One region of the Agromyces sp. NPDC058136 genome, then DNA from elsewhere that is predicted to be linked to it. Evidence: predicted binding sites of a transcription regulator. Region 1 holds the regulator's gene; the other holds the start of a gene.
The links. Region 1 encodes HrcA, which represses chaperone genes, less so after heat shock. Its sites were predicted from a motif close to TTNGCACTCGNNNNNNNCGAGTGCNAA; they were not measured.
Positions count from the first base shown of each region.

Region 2: a site for HrcA is predicted at 4,008-4,034, ahead of groES (co-chaperone GroES). Genes of this name have one in related genera too.

Region 1 covers NZ_JBHVUA010000006.1:84,064-91,164, forward strand. The annotation lists gene ACFVTX_RS16190 (16S rRNA (uracil(1498)-N(3))-methyltransferase) at 1-468, opposite strand, end outside; gene dnaJ (molecular chaperone DnaJ) at 482-1,582, opposite strand; gene hrcA (heat-inducible transcriptional repressor HrcA) at 1,634-2,656, opposite strand; gene ACFVTX_RS16205 (DUF4870 domain-containing protein) at 2,835-3,251, shown strand; gene ACFVTX_RS16210 (DUF4870 domain-containing protein) at 3,373-3,753, shown strand; gene hemW (radical SAM family heme chaperone HemW) at 3,754-4,980, opposite strand; gene ACFVTX_RS16220 (DUF1990 family protein) at 4,983-5,633, opposite strand; gene lepA (translation elongation factor 4) at 5,639-7,101, opposite strand, start outside.
Region 2 covers NZ_JBHVUA010000001.1:908,920-916,020, forward strand. The annotation lists gene ACFVTX_RS04245 (ABC transporter ATP-binding protein) at 1-575, shown strand, start outside; gene ACFVTX_RS04250 (ABC transporter substrate-binding protein) at 1,041-2,345, opposite strand; gene rarD (EamA family transporter RarD) at 2,565-3,515, opposite strand; gene groES (co-chaperone GroES) at 3,621-3,917, opposite strand; gene ACFVTX_RS04265 (SAM-dependent methyltransferase) at 4,133-5,320, shown strand; gene ACFVTX_RS04270 (hypothetical protein) at 5,338-5,907, opposite strand; gene ACFVTX_RS04275 (DUF4190 domain-containing protein) at 5,915-6,616, opposite strand; gene ACFVTX_RS04280 (DUF4190 domain-containing protein) at 6,657-7,091, opposite strand.

The sequences.
Region 1 (7,101 bases):
CGCGACGGGCGCGACCTCGGGCAGCCACGAGCGGATCGACTGCTTGACGGCTTCGCGCACGATGGTCGCCCAGCGTGCCCGGCCCTTCTCGGCCTTCGGGCCCTCCCAGCGGGAGACCGACCGCGCGGCCGCCCACGGGATCACCGCGTCGACTCCGAGTTCGGTCGCCGCCTGCACGGCGAGCTCGTCGCGGTCGCCCTTCGCGAGCGCCTGCACGAGGATGAGCGACACCTCGGGCCGCTCCTCGACGAGCACCTCGTCGGCGAGCAGGGTGAGGGCGCGCGGCTCGGTCGCGACGACCTGCCCGCGCACCACGACGCCGCGTCCGTCGCCGATGGAGATCCGCTCGCCCGGGCGCACCCGGGCCACCGTCACCGCGTGACGCGCCTCATCGCCCGCGAGCCGGAGTTCGGCGCCCGGCGCGAGGGTCCCGAGGTCGAGCGACTCGTCGAGGTAGAGGCTGCTCACCGTGGCCTCCGGCTCAGCCGAGGAACCGGTCGCGGAGTCGCGCGAACAGCCCCTGCTGGAAGTGGCTCAGTTCGGGCGCAGGCGACTTCTTCGATGCGGCGAACTGCGAGATGAGGTCGCGCTCCTTCGACGAGAGCTTCGTCGGGGTGACGACCTGCACGCCGATCTTGAGATCGCCGCGGCCGTTGCCGCGCAGGCGCGTCACGCCGCGGTCGCGGACGGTGAGGATCTCGCCGCTCTGCACGCCCGCCTTCACCTCGACCTCGACGTCGCCGTCGAGCGCGGGGATCGTGGCGGTCGTGCCGAGGATCGCGTCGGCCATCGCGACCTCGAGAGTCGCGAGCAGGTCGTCGCCGTTGCGACTGAAGACGTCGTGGTTCTTGACCTTCATCTCGAGGTAGAGATCGCCGTTCGGGCCGCCCGCGGGGCCGGCCTCGCCGGAGCCGGGCATCTGCAGACGCACCCCGGTGTCGACGCCCGCGGGGATGTCGACGGGCACCGTGCGACGCGCGCGGACGCGCCCCTGCCCCTGGCAGGTGACGCACGGCGTCGCGATGATCGTGCCGTAGCCGCGGCAGGTGCCGCACGGGCTCGAGGTCATCACGTTGCCGAGCAGCGAACGCACCTGGCGCTGGATCTGCCCGCTGCCGTGGCAGATGTCGCAGGTGACCGGCGAGGTGCCGGGCGCGCAGCACGAACCCTGACAGGTCTCGCAGCGGACAGCCGTGTCGACCTCGATGTCGCGGTGGGTGCCGAAGATCACCTCGTCGAGGCCGACCTCGACGCGGATCAGCGCGTCCTGTCCGCGCTCGCGGCGCGACCGCGGCCCCCGGCTCTGCTGGCCGGCGCCGAAGAAGGTCTCGAAGATGTCGCCGAAGCCCCCGAAGTTCTGGCCGCCGAAGCCGCCTCCCTGACCGCCGAGGTCGTACTGCTGACGCTGCTTCGGGTCGGAGAGCACGTCGTACGCGTGCGTCACCTCTTTGAATCGCTCGGATGCCTCCGCACCGGGGTTCACGTCGGGGTGGAGTTCGCGAGCGAGGCGACGGTACGCCTTCTTGATCTCGTCGGGCGTCGCTTCGCGCGAGACACCGAGGACCTCGTAGTGGTCGGCCACGGAGGGCTTGTCCTTTCGATTGCGGATGCCCGTCGGACGGCGGGCGGAAGGTCAGCTCTCGCCGAGCGTGCGGGAGAGGTAGCGGGCGACCGCGCGGACCGCGGCCATGCTGTTGGAGTAGTCCATACGGGTGGGCCCGACGATGCCGAGACGCGAGACGTCGCGACCGGGGATCTCGAAGGCGCTCGTGACGATCGAGGTCTCGCCGAGCCCGAACGAGGCGTTCTCTCGGCCGATGCGCACCGCGACGGCGTGCTCGTCGCCCGACATCTCGCCGAACAGCTTCAGCAGCACGACCTGCTCTTCGATGGCCTCGATCACGCCGAGGATGGAGCCGGCGAAGTCCTGCTCGGTACGCACGAGATTCGCCGCGCCCGCGACGACGAGCCGATCGCTGCGCTGCACCCGTGCCTGCTCGGCGAGGGTCGCGGCGAGCGTGTGCAGCACCGCGGCGTGCCGCGGATCGACGGCGTCGATCTCGCCCGAGAGCCGCCCCGTGGCCTCCGTCATGGTGGCGCCGGCGACGAGCTCGTTCAATCGCTGCCGCAGCTCGGCGAGCGTCGACTCGTCGACCGGCTGTTCGAGCTCGGCGAGCCGCTGCTCGACCTGGCCAGAATCGGCGATGAGGATGCACAGCACCCGGTTCGGCGCGAGCGAGACGAGCTCGACGTGGCGCACGCGGGCGCCGGCGAAGCTCGGATACTGGACCACGGCGAGCTGCTTCGTCAGCTGCGAGATGAGCCGGACGGTGCGCGCGAGGAGTTCGTCGAGATCGCTCGACTCGCCGAGGAAGGTCTCGATCGCCTGGCGCTGCGCCGAGCTCAGGGGACGCACCTCGGTCAGCTGGTCGACGAAGACGCGGTACCCCTTGTCGGTCGGGATGCGCCCCGAGGAGGTGTGCGGAGCCGCGATCAGCTCTTCTTCTTCGAGCAGGGCCATGTCGTTGCGGATCGTCGCGGCGGAGACGCCGAAGGCGTGCCGTTCGACGATCGTCTTGGAGCCGACGGGTTCGCGCGACGCCACGTAGTCCTGCACGATCGCCCGAAGCACCGCGAGACTGCGTTCTGAGGCCATGCCCCGCTCCTTTCCCGACGACTTAGCACTCGATCTGACTGACTGCTAATCATATCGCGACATCCTGCGACCGAGCCGTTGCCGCGGGCGGTTCGCTTCGCTACCGTATGGATGTTCCGCGCGTCGAACCCGACGGCGACCCGCCCCTGCCCCGAACACGAAGCCCGAAAGGCCCGACATGACCGAGCCCAACGCTCAGTACCCCGACCCGAACGCCCAGCCGCAGCAGCCCGCCGGCGCCGCACTCACCCAGGAGCAGGACAACCAGTGGGCCTCCTTCGCCCACCTCGGCGGCATCCTCGGCTTCCTGCCCTCCCTCATCATCTGGCTCGTGTTCAAGGAGCGCGGCCGCCTCACCGACGTCGAGGCGAAGGAGGCCGTGAACTTCCAGATCACCGCCGCGATCGCCTACGTCGCGATCCTCATCGTCAACTCCGTCCTCACCGCCGTCACCTTCGGCTTCTGGGCGCTCATCGGGTGGATCCTCCCGCTCGCCCTCTGGGTCATCGTGATCGTCTTCTCGATCCAGGGCTTCCTCAAGGCGAAGGACGGCAACCACTACCGCTACCCCTTCGCGATCCGCCTCATCAAGTAGCTGATCGCCGAGGCTTCGGCTTCCGAGCGCGCCGCGGGGCTCTTCCCGCGGCGCGCTCTGCTGTGCCAGCATGAACAGTTGAACGAGCCTCGCCTTCGGGCGACCGAGCAAGGAGACCTCAATGTCCGACGCCACCCCGCCTCCCCCGCCGGCGAACCCCTACCAGCAGAGCCAGCCGCTGAGCCCCTCCGACGAGAAGCTCTGGGCCACGCTCATCCACATCGGCGGGGCGATCTTCAACTTCCTGCCCGCGCTCATCGGCTACCTCGTCCTGAAGGACAAGGGCCCCTTCATCCGCGGCCATTCCGCGACGGCGCTGAACTTCCAGCTGACGGTCCTCATCGCGTACGTCGTGAGCGGCCTGCTGATGTTCGTCTTCATCGGCTTCCTGCTCTACCCCGCCGTGTGGGTGCTGAACATCGTCTTCTGCATCATCGCCGCGATCGCCGCGAACAAGGGCGAGCCGTACACGTACCCGCTCGCGATCAAGTTCGTGAGCTGATCAGCTTTCGAGCAGCTGCCTGACGACCGCGTCGGCCAGAAGCCGCCCTCTCCTGGTGAGTGTCAGCACTCCCGAGAGGGCGGCTTTCGCGTCCACCAGTTCGTCGGCGATGAGGGCCGCGACGGCGTGCCGGCCGCCGGTCTGCAGCGAGGAGATCTCGAGTCCCTCGCGGATGCGGGCGCGGAGCAGCACCCGCTCGGTCTCGCGGGTCGGCCCGTCGAGCACCTCGCGCCCCACCGCGGGCGAGACCCCAGCGGCGATGCGGTCGGCGTAGGCCGAGGGATGCTTCGCGTTCCACCAGCGCACCCCGCCGACGTGGCTGTGCGCGCCGGGGCCGACGCCCCACCAGTCGTCGCCCCGCCAGTAGCCGAGGTTGTGGCGGGAGCGCTGCGCCGGGCTCGAAGCCCAGTTGCTCACCTCGTACCACTCGTACCCGGCCGCCGCGAGCTGCTCGTCGACGAACTCGTACATGTCGGCCTCGAGGTCGTCGGAGGGCTCGGCGAGCTCGCCTCGGCGGATCTGCCTGGCGAGCTTCGTGCCCTCCTCGACGATGAGCGCGTAGGCGCTCACGTGGTCGGGGCGCTGCGCGATGACGTGCTCGACGCTCGTGCGCCAGTCGTCGAGCGACTCCCCCGGCGTGCCGTAGATGAGGTCGAGGCTCACCGCGAGCCCCGCGTCGCGCGCCCAGCCCACGACGAGGGGCACCCTCGCCGGGTCGTGCGTACGATCGAGCGCGGCGAGCACGTGCGGGACCGCCGACTGCATGCCGAACGACACCCGGGTGAAGCCGCCCTCGGCGAGCCGAACGAGGTCGTCGGGCCCGACGGAGTCGGGATTCGCCTCGGTCGTGACCTCGGCGCCCGGCGCGAGGCCGAACTCGTCGCGGACCGCGCCGAGCATCGCCACGAGGTCGTCGGCGGGCAGCAGCGTCGGGGTGCCGCCGCCGAAGAAGACCGTCTGCGCTTCCCGGGCGGGCAGCCCGGATGCCTCGAGCACACCCCGTGACATCCGGATCTCGCCGATCGCCTGCGAGGCGTAGTCGCTCTGCTTCGCGCCCCGCAGCTCGTCGGAGGTATAGGTGTTGAAGTCGCAGTAGCCGCAGCGCACCCGGCAGAACGGCACGTGCACGTACACGCCGAAGGCGCGCTCGCCTGCGCCCTCGGCCGCTGTGGGCGGCAGCAGCCCGTCGGCGGGTGCGGGGTCGCCGAGCGGCAGCGCGGCGCCCACGGCTACGCGCCGCTCGCGGGGTGCAGCGCCCGGAGCTCGTCGCGGGTGAGCTCGCGGCGCTGCTTGCGCGTCAACGGCGCGAGCACGCTGCGCGCGCCGCCCGCCGTCGCGAAGATCGAACGGATCGTGAGCCACACCGTGTCGTCGTCGCGATGCTCGAGGATGAACGACTCCTCGCCCGTCTCGGGGCCGTGGCCCGTCGTGCCGTAGGCGAAGCCGATCCGGTTCGGCTCGTCGATGACGTAGACCACCAGCACCGGGGTCTTCACGGCACCGAACCGGCCGCGTCGCACGAGCGTCGCCGTCATGCCGGGCGCGATGTACGGGGTGCCGTCGGCACCGAAACGGTCTTCGGTGCGCGGGGCCGGCTGGTCTGAGAGCGGCGCGCCACCCTGATCGAAGACGATGCCCGGGTACTGCGCGCCGGTGCCCGCCGAGACGTCGCTCACGGTGAATCCGGCACCGCGCTGCACGCCCCACGTCATGAGCGCCTCGGCCGAACGGTCGAAGCGATCACGCCCCGAGCCGAGTCGGACCGCGTCCTCCGCGGGCCGGAGACCCGCCGGCGGGTAGCGCAGGAAATCGGGGTCGAGGGTCGCGCCGATCGCCCCGTAGGTGACCGACTGATCCGTGAAGGTGCTTCTCCGAGACATCCGCGCTACTTCTTCGCGTCCTTCTTCGTCTCGGTGTCGCCGCTCAGCGCCGCGATGAACGCCTCCTGGGGCACCTCGACGCGGCCCACCATCTTCATGCGCTTCTTGCCCTCCTTCTGCTTCTCGAGGAGCTTGCGCTTGCGGCTGATGTCACCGCCGTAGCACTTGGCAAGAACGTCCTTGCGCATGGCGCGGATCGACTCGCGCGCGATGATGCGCGCACCGATCGCCGCCTGGATGGGCACTTCGAACTGCTGACGCGGGATGAGCTCGCGGAGGCGCCCCGTCATGAGCACGCCGTACGCGTACGCCTTCTCACGGTGCACGATCGCGCTGAACGCGTCGACCTGCTCGCCCTGCAGCAGGATGTCGACCTTCACGAGGTCGGCCGCCTGGTCGCCGGTCGGCTCGTAGTCGAGGCTCGCGTAGCCGGCCGTCTTCGACTTCAACTGGTCGAAGAAGTCGAACACGATCTCGCCGAGCGGCATGTTGTATCGGATCTCGACCCGGTCCTCGCCGAGGTACTCCATGCCGAGCAGGGTGCCGCGGCGCGACTGGCAGAGCTCCATGATGGTGCCCACATAGTCCTTCGGCGCGAGGATCGCGGCCTTGACGACCGGCTCGCGCACCTCGGAGATCTTGGCCCCGGTCGGGAACTCGCTCGGGTTCGTGACCGTGACCGTCTTCTTGTCTTCGGTCGTGACCTCGTAGACCACGCTCGGCGCGGTCGTGATGATGTCGAGGCCGAACTCGCGACGGAGGCGTTCGTTGACGATCTCGAGGTGCAGGAGCCCCAGGAACCCGCAGCGGAACCCGAAGCCGAGCGCCACCGAGGTCTCGGGCTCGTACACGAGCGCCGCGTCGGAGAGCTTCAGCTTGTCGAGCGCCTCGCGCAGTTCGGGGTAGTCGCTGCCGTCGATCGGGTAGAGCCCCGAGAACACCATCGGCAGCGGCTCGGTGTAGCCGGGCAGCGCCTCGGTCGCGGGCTTCACCGCGGTCGTCACGGTGTCGCCGACCTTCGACTGACGCACGTCCTTCACGCCGGTGATGAGGTAGCCGACCTCGCCGACGCCGAGCCCCTTCGTGGGCTGCGGCTCGGGCGCGCTCACACCGATCTCGAGGATCTCGTGGGTCGCCTTCGTCGACATCATCTGGATGCGCTCGCGCGGGTTCAGCTTGCCGTCGATCATTCGCACGTAGGTGACGACGCCGCGGTAGCTGTCGTAGACCGAGTCGAAGATCATCGCGCGCGGCGGTGCATCGGCGTTGCCGACGGGGGCCGGGATGCGGTCGACGACGCGGTCGAGCAGCTCTTCGACGCCGACGCCGGTCTTGCCCGAGACGCGCAGCACGTCGTCGGGCGAACCGCCGATGAGGTCGGCGAGCTCGCGCGCGTACTTCTCGGGGTCGGCGGCCGGCAGGTCGATCTTGTTCAGCACCGGGATGATCTCGAGGTCGTTCTCGAGCG
Region 2 (7,101 bases), on a different contig from region 1:
TCGGCCTTGTGAAGGTCCGCGATGGCGGCATCTTCCTCCACGGCGAGGAGATCACGAACCTCAAGGCGAACAAGCTCGTCGCCCAGGGCGTCGGGTTCGTGCCGCAGACGAACAACGTGTTCCCCTCGCTCACCATTCAGGAGAACCTCGAGATGGGCATCTTCCTGAAGCCCAAGGGGCTGAAGGAGCGCCTCGAGTTCGTCACCGAGATCTTCCCCGAGCTCGGCAAGCGGCTCGGCCAGCGGGCGGGCTCGCTGTCGGGCGGTGAACGTCAGATGGTCGCCATGTCGCGCGCGCTCATGATGGGGCCGCACGTGCTGCTCCTCGACGAGCCGAGCGCCGGCCTCTCCCCGGTGCGTCAGGACGAGGCGTTCCTCCGGGTGAAGGAGATCAACCGGGCCGGCGTCACGACGATCATGGTCGAGCAGAACGCCCGCCGCTGCCTGCAGATCTGCGACCGCGGCTACGTGCTCGACCAGGGTCGCGACGCCTACACCGGCACGGGCCGCGAACTGCTCAACGACCCGAAGGTGATCGGCCTGTACCTCGGCACCCTCGGTCAAGACGAGGAGTAACCCGGCAGAATACGGCGAAGGGGCGGATGCTACGGCACCCGCCCCTTCGTCGTTCCCGGGTGCGCTGCCCCGACCCGCCCGCAGCGCGGCCGCTCGATGCACAGAGCCAGGATGCACCGTCCGCTCCCCGCCGCGCGTCGCGCATCGCGGGGCGGGGAGCGGACGTCGCGCGCCGACCGTACGGCGCTGCGGCCGCACGGCGCTGCGTCCGCAGCATCCTGAACGAGGCACGCCGTACCCGCTGTCGGCGCCGTGGTACGCCCCCCCAGGCCGCGAGACCGCGCTCGCCCGCTCTGCCCGCCCCCGTCCCGCCCCGCACCGCCCAGCCCTGGCCCGCCCACGGGCTTGCCACAGGGCACAGCAGCCCGCCAGACGGTGCAGCACCCACGACCCGGGGCAACAAACTCCCGGGCATACGGAAAGGGCCCCGGCCGAAGCCGGGGCCCTTCACGTCAAGCGCTTGGATCAGCCGTCGCCGATGCGCTCATAGGTGTTGTCGTCGAGGTACTGGAAGATACCGATCGTCGCCTCGGTGGGGTCGCCGTTCTCGTCGAACGTGATCGGACCGGACGGGCCGTCGTAGTCGATCTGCTGACCCTCGGCGAGGAGCGCGATGCCCTCTTCGTACGTGGTGACCTTCTCGCCGTTGCCGATGCCGCCCGAGACCTGCTGGAGGTACTTGGCGATCTCTGCACCGTCGGTGCTGTTGGCCGCGTAGGCCGCCAGCGCGAGCAGCACCACGGCGTCGTAGGACTCGGCCGCGTAGCTGTAGTCGGTCAGGTCGGGGTCGATGCCGAGCAGGCGGTCGGTGAAGTCACCGAGCGTGCCCGTGTCGAGACCCGGCAGCGTGCCCTTCGAGCCGGCCACGAGGCCCGGAGCGAAGTCGGCGCTGTAGTCGGACAGGTTGCCGTCGACGAAGTACAGCTGGTCGCCGGGGTAGCCCGAGCCGACCAGGGCCGGCGTGATGATCTTGGCCTGGTCGAACGTGACCAGCGCGATCGCGTCGGGGTTGGCCGCCGTGACCTCGGCGATCTGCGCGTCGAAGCTCGAGTCGCCCTCGTTGAAGAGCGCCTCGGCGACGACCTCGCCACCGGCCGCCTCGAAGGCGTCCTTGGTGAACTGCGCGAGACCGGTGCCGTACGAGTCGTTCAGCACGATGAGGCCGAGCGTCGCGTTGCCGTCTTCGGCGATCAGGTTGCCGAGCACCTCGCCCTGCAGCACGTCGGACGGAGCCGTGCGCCAGTACAGGCCGTTGTCGTTGTAGTCGGTGAAGTCGGCCGAGGTGTTCGCGGGCGAGAACTGGATGACGCCCGCAGCCACGATCTGGTCGATGACGGTCTTCGAGACGCCCGACGATGCGGCGCCGATGATGGCCGAGACGTCCTGCGAGAGGAGGTCGGTCACCGAGACGGTCGCGGTGTCGGTCGTGGTGTCGCCCGAGTCGCGGTAGACGACCTCGACGGCGAGGCCCGAGTCGACCGCGTTGACGTCGTCGGCACCGAGCTGGACGCCGGCCTCTTCGGGCGGGCCGAGGAACGCGAGCGCACCACTCTGCGGGAGGATCGTTCCGAGCTTGAGCGCGAGGTCGCGCTCTCCCTCGGCGATGGGCAGGGCGTCGCCGGCGTCCGCTGCCGGTTCTTCGGATTCGGCGGGGGCCGGGGTACCCGTGCTGCACGCGGTGAGGAGAAGGGCACTGACGCCGGCGATGGCGATGCCCGTCCAGGCTGCGCGAGCCGAGCGCGTGGCCGAGGCCTTCGCGAAAACGCTCATGTTGCTCCTTGGGACTGAAGGAATTGGTACACAATGCAGCGCCGTGGTGACGCCGTTGTCTGACAGTATTCCGGGGCATCCGCAGAAACAAGGGAACCCGGTCACAACCCGGTAACACCCGCCGGATCGTTACCGCTTCGACATTCTGGAGGGGTTCTGCGCACGGAATCCGCGTCATCCGGCGTCATCGTGCGCGGAATCCGCACACTCGCCGACGACTCAGACCGGCTCGGCGACCACCCGTTTGGGGGCCTTGCGGGCGTTGCGCAGCATGTCCACGGTGAGCACCGCGAGGGCGGCCCACACGAGGGCGAAGCCGATCCAGCGCTCGAGCGGCATCGGCTCGCCGAGCACCACGACGCCCACGAGGAACTGGATGAACGGCGCGAAGTACTGGATGAACCCCATGTAGATGAGCGGGAGCCGTCGCGACGCGGCCGCGAAGAGGAGGAGCGGCACCGCCGTCACGGCACCGGCGCAGAGCAGGAGCACCGTGTGCCAGGCCCCCTCCGTGCCCATCGTGAGCCCGGTCGTCGCGGCGACCCACCACAGTTGTACGGCGGCGAGCGGCGCGAGCCAGAGGGTCTCGAGCGTGAGCCCCGAGACGGCGTCGACGCGGGCGCCGACGCGCTTCTTGATGAGGCCGTAGAAGCCGAAGGAGAACGCGAGCAGCAGCGCGATCCACGGGAACTGCCCGTGACCGACCGCGAGCACGACGACGGCGCCGATCGAGATGCCGACGGCGACCCACTGCGTCGTGTTCAACCGCTCGCGCAGCACGAGCACCCCGAGGAACACGGTCACGATCGGGTTGATGAAGTAGCCGAGCGAGGCCTCGACGACCTGCCCGGAGGTGGCGGCGAAGACGTAGGTCTGCCAGTTCACGTAGATGAGCGCACCCGCAGCGCCCATCGTGAACAGCACCCGCCGATCGCGCAGCAGCGCGAGGAAGGCGTCCCAGCCGCGCGTCACGGTGATGAGGAGGGCGCAGAAGACGAGGGAGAGCAGGATGCGCCAGGCGACGATCTCGAGCGAGCCGGTCGGCGCGAGCGCGATGAAGTAGATGGGGAGGAAGCCCCAGAGCACGTAGGAGGAGATCGCGTACCCGAGCCCGGCCCGGTTGATGCCCGAAGGCGACGAGACGTCAGGGCTTGCGGGGCTGGGATTCACCGATACAGACTACGCCCGCGCGCCCCGGCGGCCAACGCCCCCGTGCGGACATGCAGAACGGCCCGGAGGCGAGGCCTCCGGGCCGTTCTGAAAGGTTCGTGTCGCTCAGCGAACGACGACCGCGAGCACGTCGCGAGCCGAGAGGACGAGGAAGTCCTCGCCGCCGAACTTGACCTCGGTGCCACCGTACTTCGAGTAGATCACCTTGTCGCCGACGGCGACGTCGAGCGGCACGCGGTTGCCGTTGTCGTCGATGCGGCCGGGGCCCACGGCCACGACCTCGCCCTCCTGGGGCTTCTCCTTGGCGGTGTCGGGGATCACGAGGCCCGACGCGGTGGTCTGCTCGGCCTCGACCTGCTTGATGACGATGCGATCCTCGAGCGGCTTGATGGAAACCGACACGGTTGCCCCTATCTCTCTGATGAAATACTGTCTTGCGAAGACTGGTTAGCAGCCTCTGAGTGAGAGTGCTAAGCCGAGTCTAGGCGCGTTTTGGCACTCGTGCAACGTGAGTGCCAGTCCGTTCACGGGCGGCGAACACCAGAGGCGGATGCCTCGTGCCGCCGCCGCTCGACGGCCGCCCACGCGTCCGTGCGCGGCGGTGCTAGCGTGGCCGGGTGGAACGCTCAGAGCTCGTCGAACTCCTCTCGCCCGAGGGGCTGCGCCTCCTCGACGGCCTCCCCGAATGGGACTCGAAGGCCGACATCGTGAAGACCGTCGCCGCGCTCCGCAAGCAGGGGCATCCCGCGTCCCTCGTCGCGACGGTGCTGAGCCAGGCGAAGCTGCGCGCCAAGGCCGGCGCCAAGTTCGGCCCGTTCGCCGCCCGCATGCTCTTCACCGAAGCGGGTCTCGAACAGGCGACCCGGCTCCAGGTCGCCGCGCTCCACGCGGGCCGGTTCTCGCGCGCCGGAGTGCGGCACGTCGCCGACCTCGGCTGCGGCATCGGCGGCGACGCGCTCGCGATGGCGGCGATCGACCTCGAGGTCACCGCGGCCGACGCCGACGAGGTCACCGCCGCGATCGCCGCGTACAACCTCACGCCGTTCCCGCAGGCGCGCGTGCTGCACGAGCGCGCCGAGGACGTCGCGCTCGGCGGCATCGGCGGTATCTGGCTCGATCCGGCGCGGCGCACCACCGCGGGCGGCACCACGACGCGCATCGCGGATGCCTCGGCGTACTCGCCGAGCCTCGACTTCGCCTTCGGCCTCGCCGACCGGTTCCCCGTCGGCGTGAAGCTCGGCCCGGGCACCGACCGCGACGTGATCCCCGCGGGCGCCGAGGCGCAGTGGGTGTCGATCGACGGCGACGTGGTCGAGCTCGGCGTCTGGCTCGGCGCGCTCGCGCGCCCCGGCGTCGGGCGCTCAGCGCTCGTCGTCCGCGGTGAGGTCGCGCACGAGCTCGCCGCGGCCGCCGACGCACCCGACGCACCCGACGGGCCGCTCGGCGACTACCTGTACGAGCCCGACGGCGCGGTCATCAGAGCACGTCTGATCGGCGACCTCGCCCGCGCGCACGGCGCGTGGATGCTGAGCCCGGGCATCGCGTACCTCACGGCCGACACCGCGTTCGACTCGCCGTTCGCACGGGGGTTCCGAGTGCTCGATCGCCTTCCCGCCGACGAGCGCGGGTTGCGCCAGGCGCTGCTCGCGCGCGGCGTCGGCACGCTCGAGATCAAGAAGCGCGGCGTCGACGTCGACCCCGCAGCGCTCCGCACGCGCCTGAAGCTGAAGGGTACCGAGCACGCGACGGTCGTGCTCACCCGCGAGCAGGGCCGGCACGTGGCGCTGCTCGTCGAGCGCATCTGAGGCGCGTCGACGGCGGCTCAGGTGGGCAGTGCGCCGAAGACGATCGCGTAGTACCCGATCCAGAGCGACGAGAACACGAGCCCGCCGATGCCGGTGCCGATGCCGATGAAGGCCAGCGTGCGACCGTGCTCCTCGCGGCGGAGGCCGAGCACGCCGAACACGATCGCCGCGATCGAGAGAGGAAGCATCCATCCGACGAACAGCGACGCGGTCGAGCCGATGATGCCCGTGACCGCGGCGACCCAGCTGTAGACGCGGCGCTGCTGCGCTTCCTCGACGACCTCGTACGGGTCGTACTCGGGTCGGTGCACCACGAGCAGCTGGCCGGTCGAGATGCGGCGGAGCTGCCCGGTGTCGACGGGGACGTCGAACTCGCGGACGGCGGGGTCGGCGCGCAGCGTCGGCTCGGCGGGCCGGTACGGGGCCAGGGGGTCGTCGGCCGGATCGACCTCGGGACCGTCGGATTCGGGACCGGCGGATTCGGGCACGTCGGGTTCGGGCACGTCGAGTTCGGGCCCGTCGGATTCGGGCCCGGAACGGCGGTCGGGGGCCTCGCCCTCAGGCGAGACCCCCGCTCGGTCGTTCATGTCGTGCTCAGTAGACGTCGTAGCTGTAGGGGGCGCTCGCGAAGAGCAGCGCCCACAGCACGATCGAGAGCAGGCCCAGGGCGATGCCGATGAAGCCGAGGATGATGCCCGTCAGCCACATGCCCTTCGCCGCGGGCTCCTTGCGCTTGCCGATGAAGCCGAGCACCACGGCCGCGGCCGGGATGAACAGCTGCATGATGCCGCCGACGAACGGGATCCACACGACGGCGAAGCCGCCGACGATGCCGAGGACGCCCGCGACCAGCGAGATGATGCTGTACACCGGCGAGGGCTTGCTCGGCGCAGTGCCGTACGCGCCGTAGCCCGGCTGCGCCGGAGCGCCGTACCCGGGCTGCGCCGGAGCGCCGTACCCGGGCTGCGCCGGAGCGCCGTACCCAGGCTGCGCGGGAGCGCCGTATGCGGGCTGTGCCGGAGCGCCGTATGCGGGCGGCGGAGGCGGCGTCGCCGCTCCGTAGCCTGCGGCGGGCGCGCCGTACGCGGGCGGGGCCGGAGGCGCCGGCGGAGCGGGCGGTGCCGGCGGAGCAGTCGGCGGCACGGGGGCAGCCGGAGGCTCGGGCACCGACGGGACCTCGGGAGTCGAGGCCTCGGGCGCTGCGGCGACCGATTCGGGCTCGCCGCCGACCGGCGCGTCGGGAGCGGCGGCCTCGGCCGCGCCCTCGACCTCGTCGGGAGTGTTCGGATCAGTCATCGGGACATCCTCAATCTGCTCGTGCGGGCGTCGACGCGGCTCAGTACGTGCTGTAGCTCGACGAGAAGCCGCCGGCCGCCGCGAGGCCGATGATCGCGATGATCCAGATCAGGCCGACGACGAGGCCGATGTAGCCGAGCACGAGGCCGGCGATCGCGAGGCCACGGCCCTGCTCGCCCGTCTTCTTGATCTGGCTGAGCGCGATGTGACCGGTGATGACGGCGACGAGCGAGATGAAGAACGCCGACACGAGCGAGACGATCGCGAGCACGTTGGTCTTCGAGGAGGCCGGCGCGGCGTACGCGGGAGCCGCGTAGGCGGGAGCGGCGGGCGCCTGCGGTGCACCGTACGCGGGAGCGGCCGGAGCGGCCGGAGCTGCGGGAGCGGCCGGAGCCGCCGGGGGCACGGCCGGAGCTGCCGGGGGCACGGGCGGAACGGCGCCGGCGGGCTGCTCGGGAAGGTTCGGGTCGGTCACGGTGGTTCCC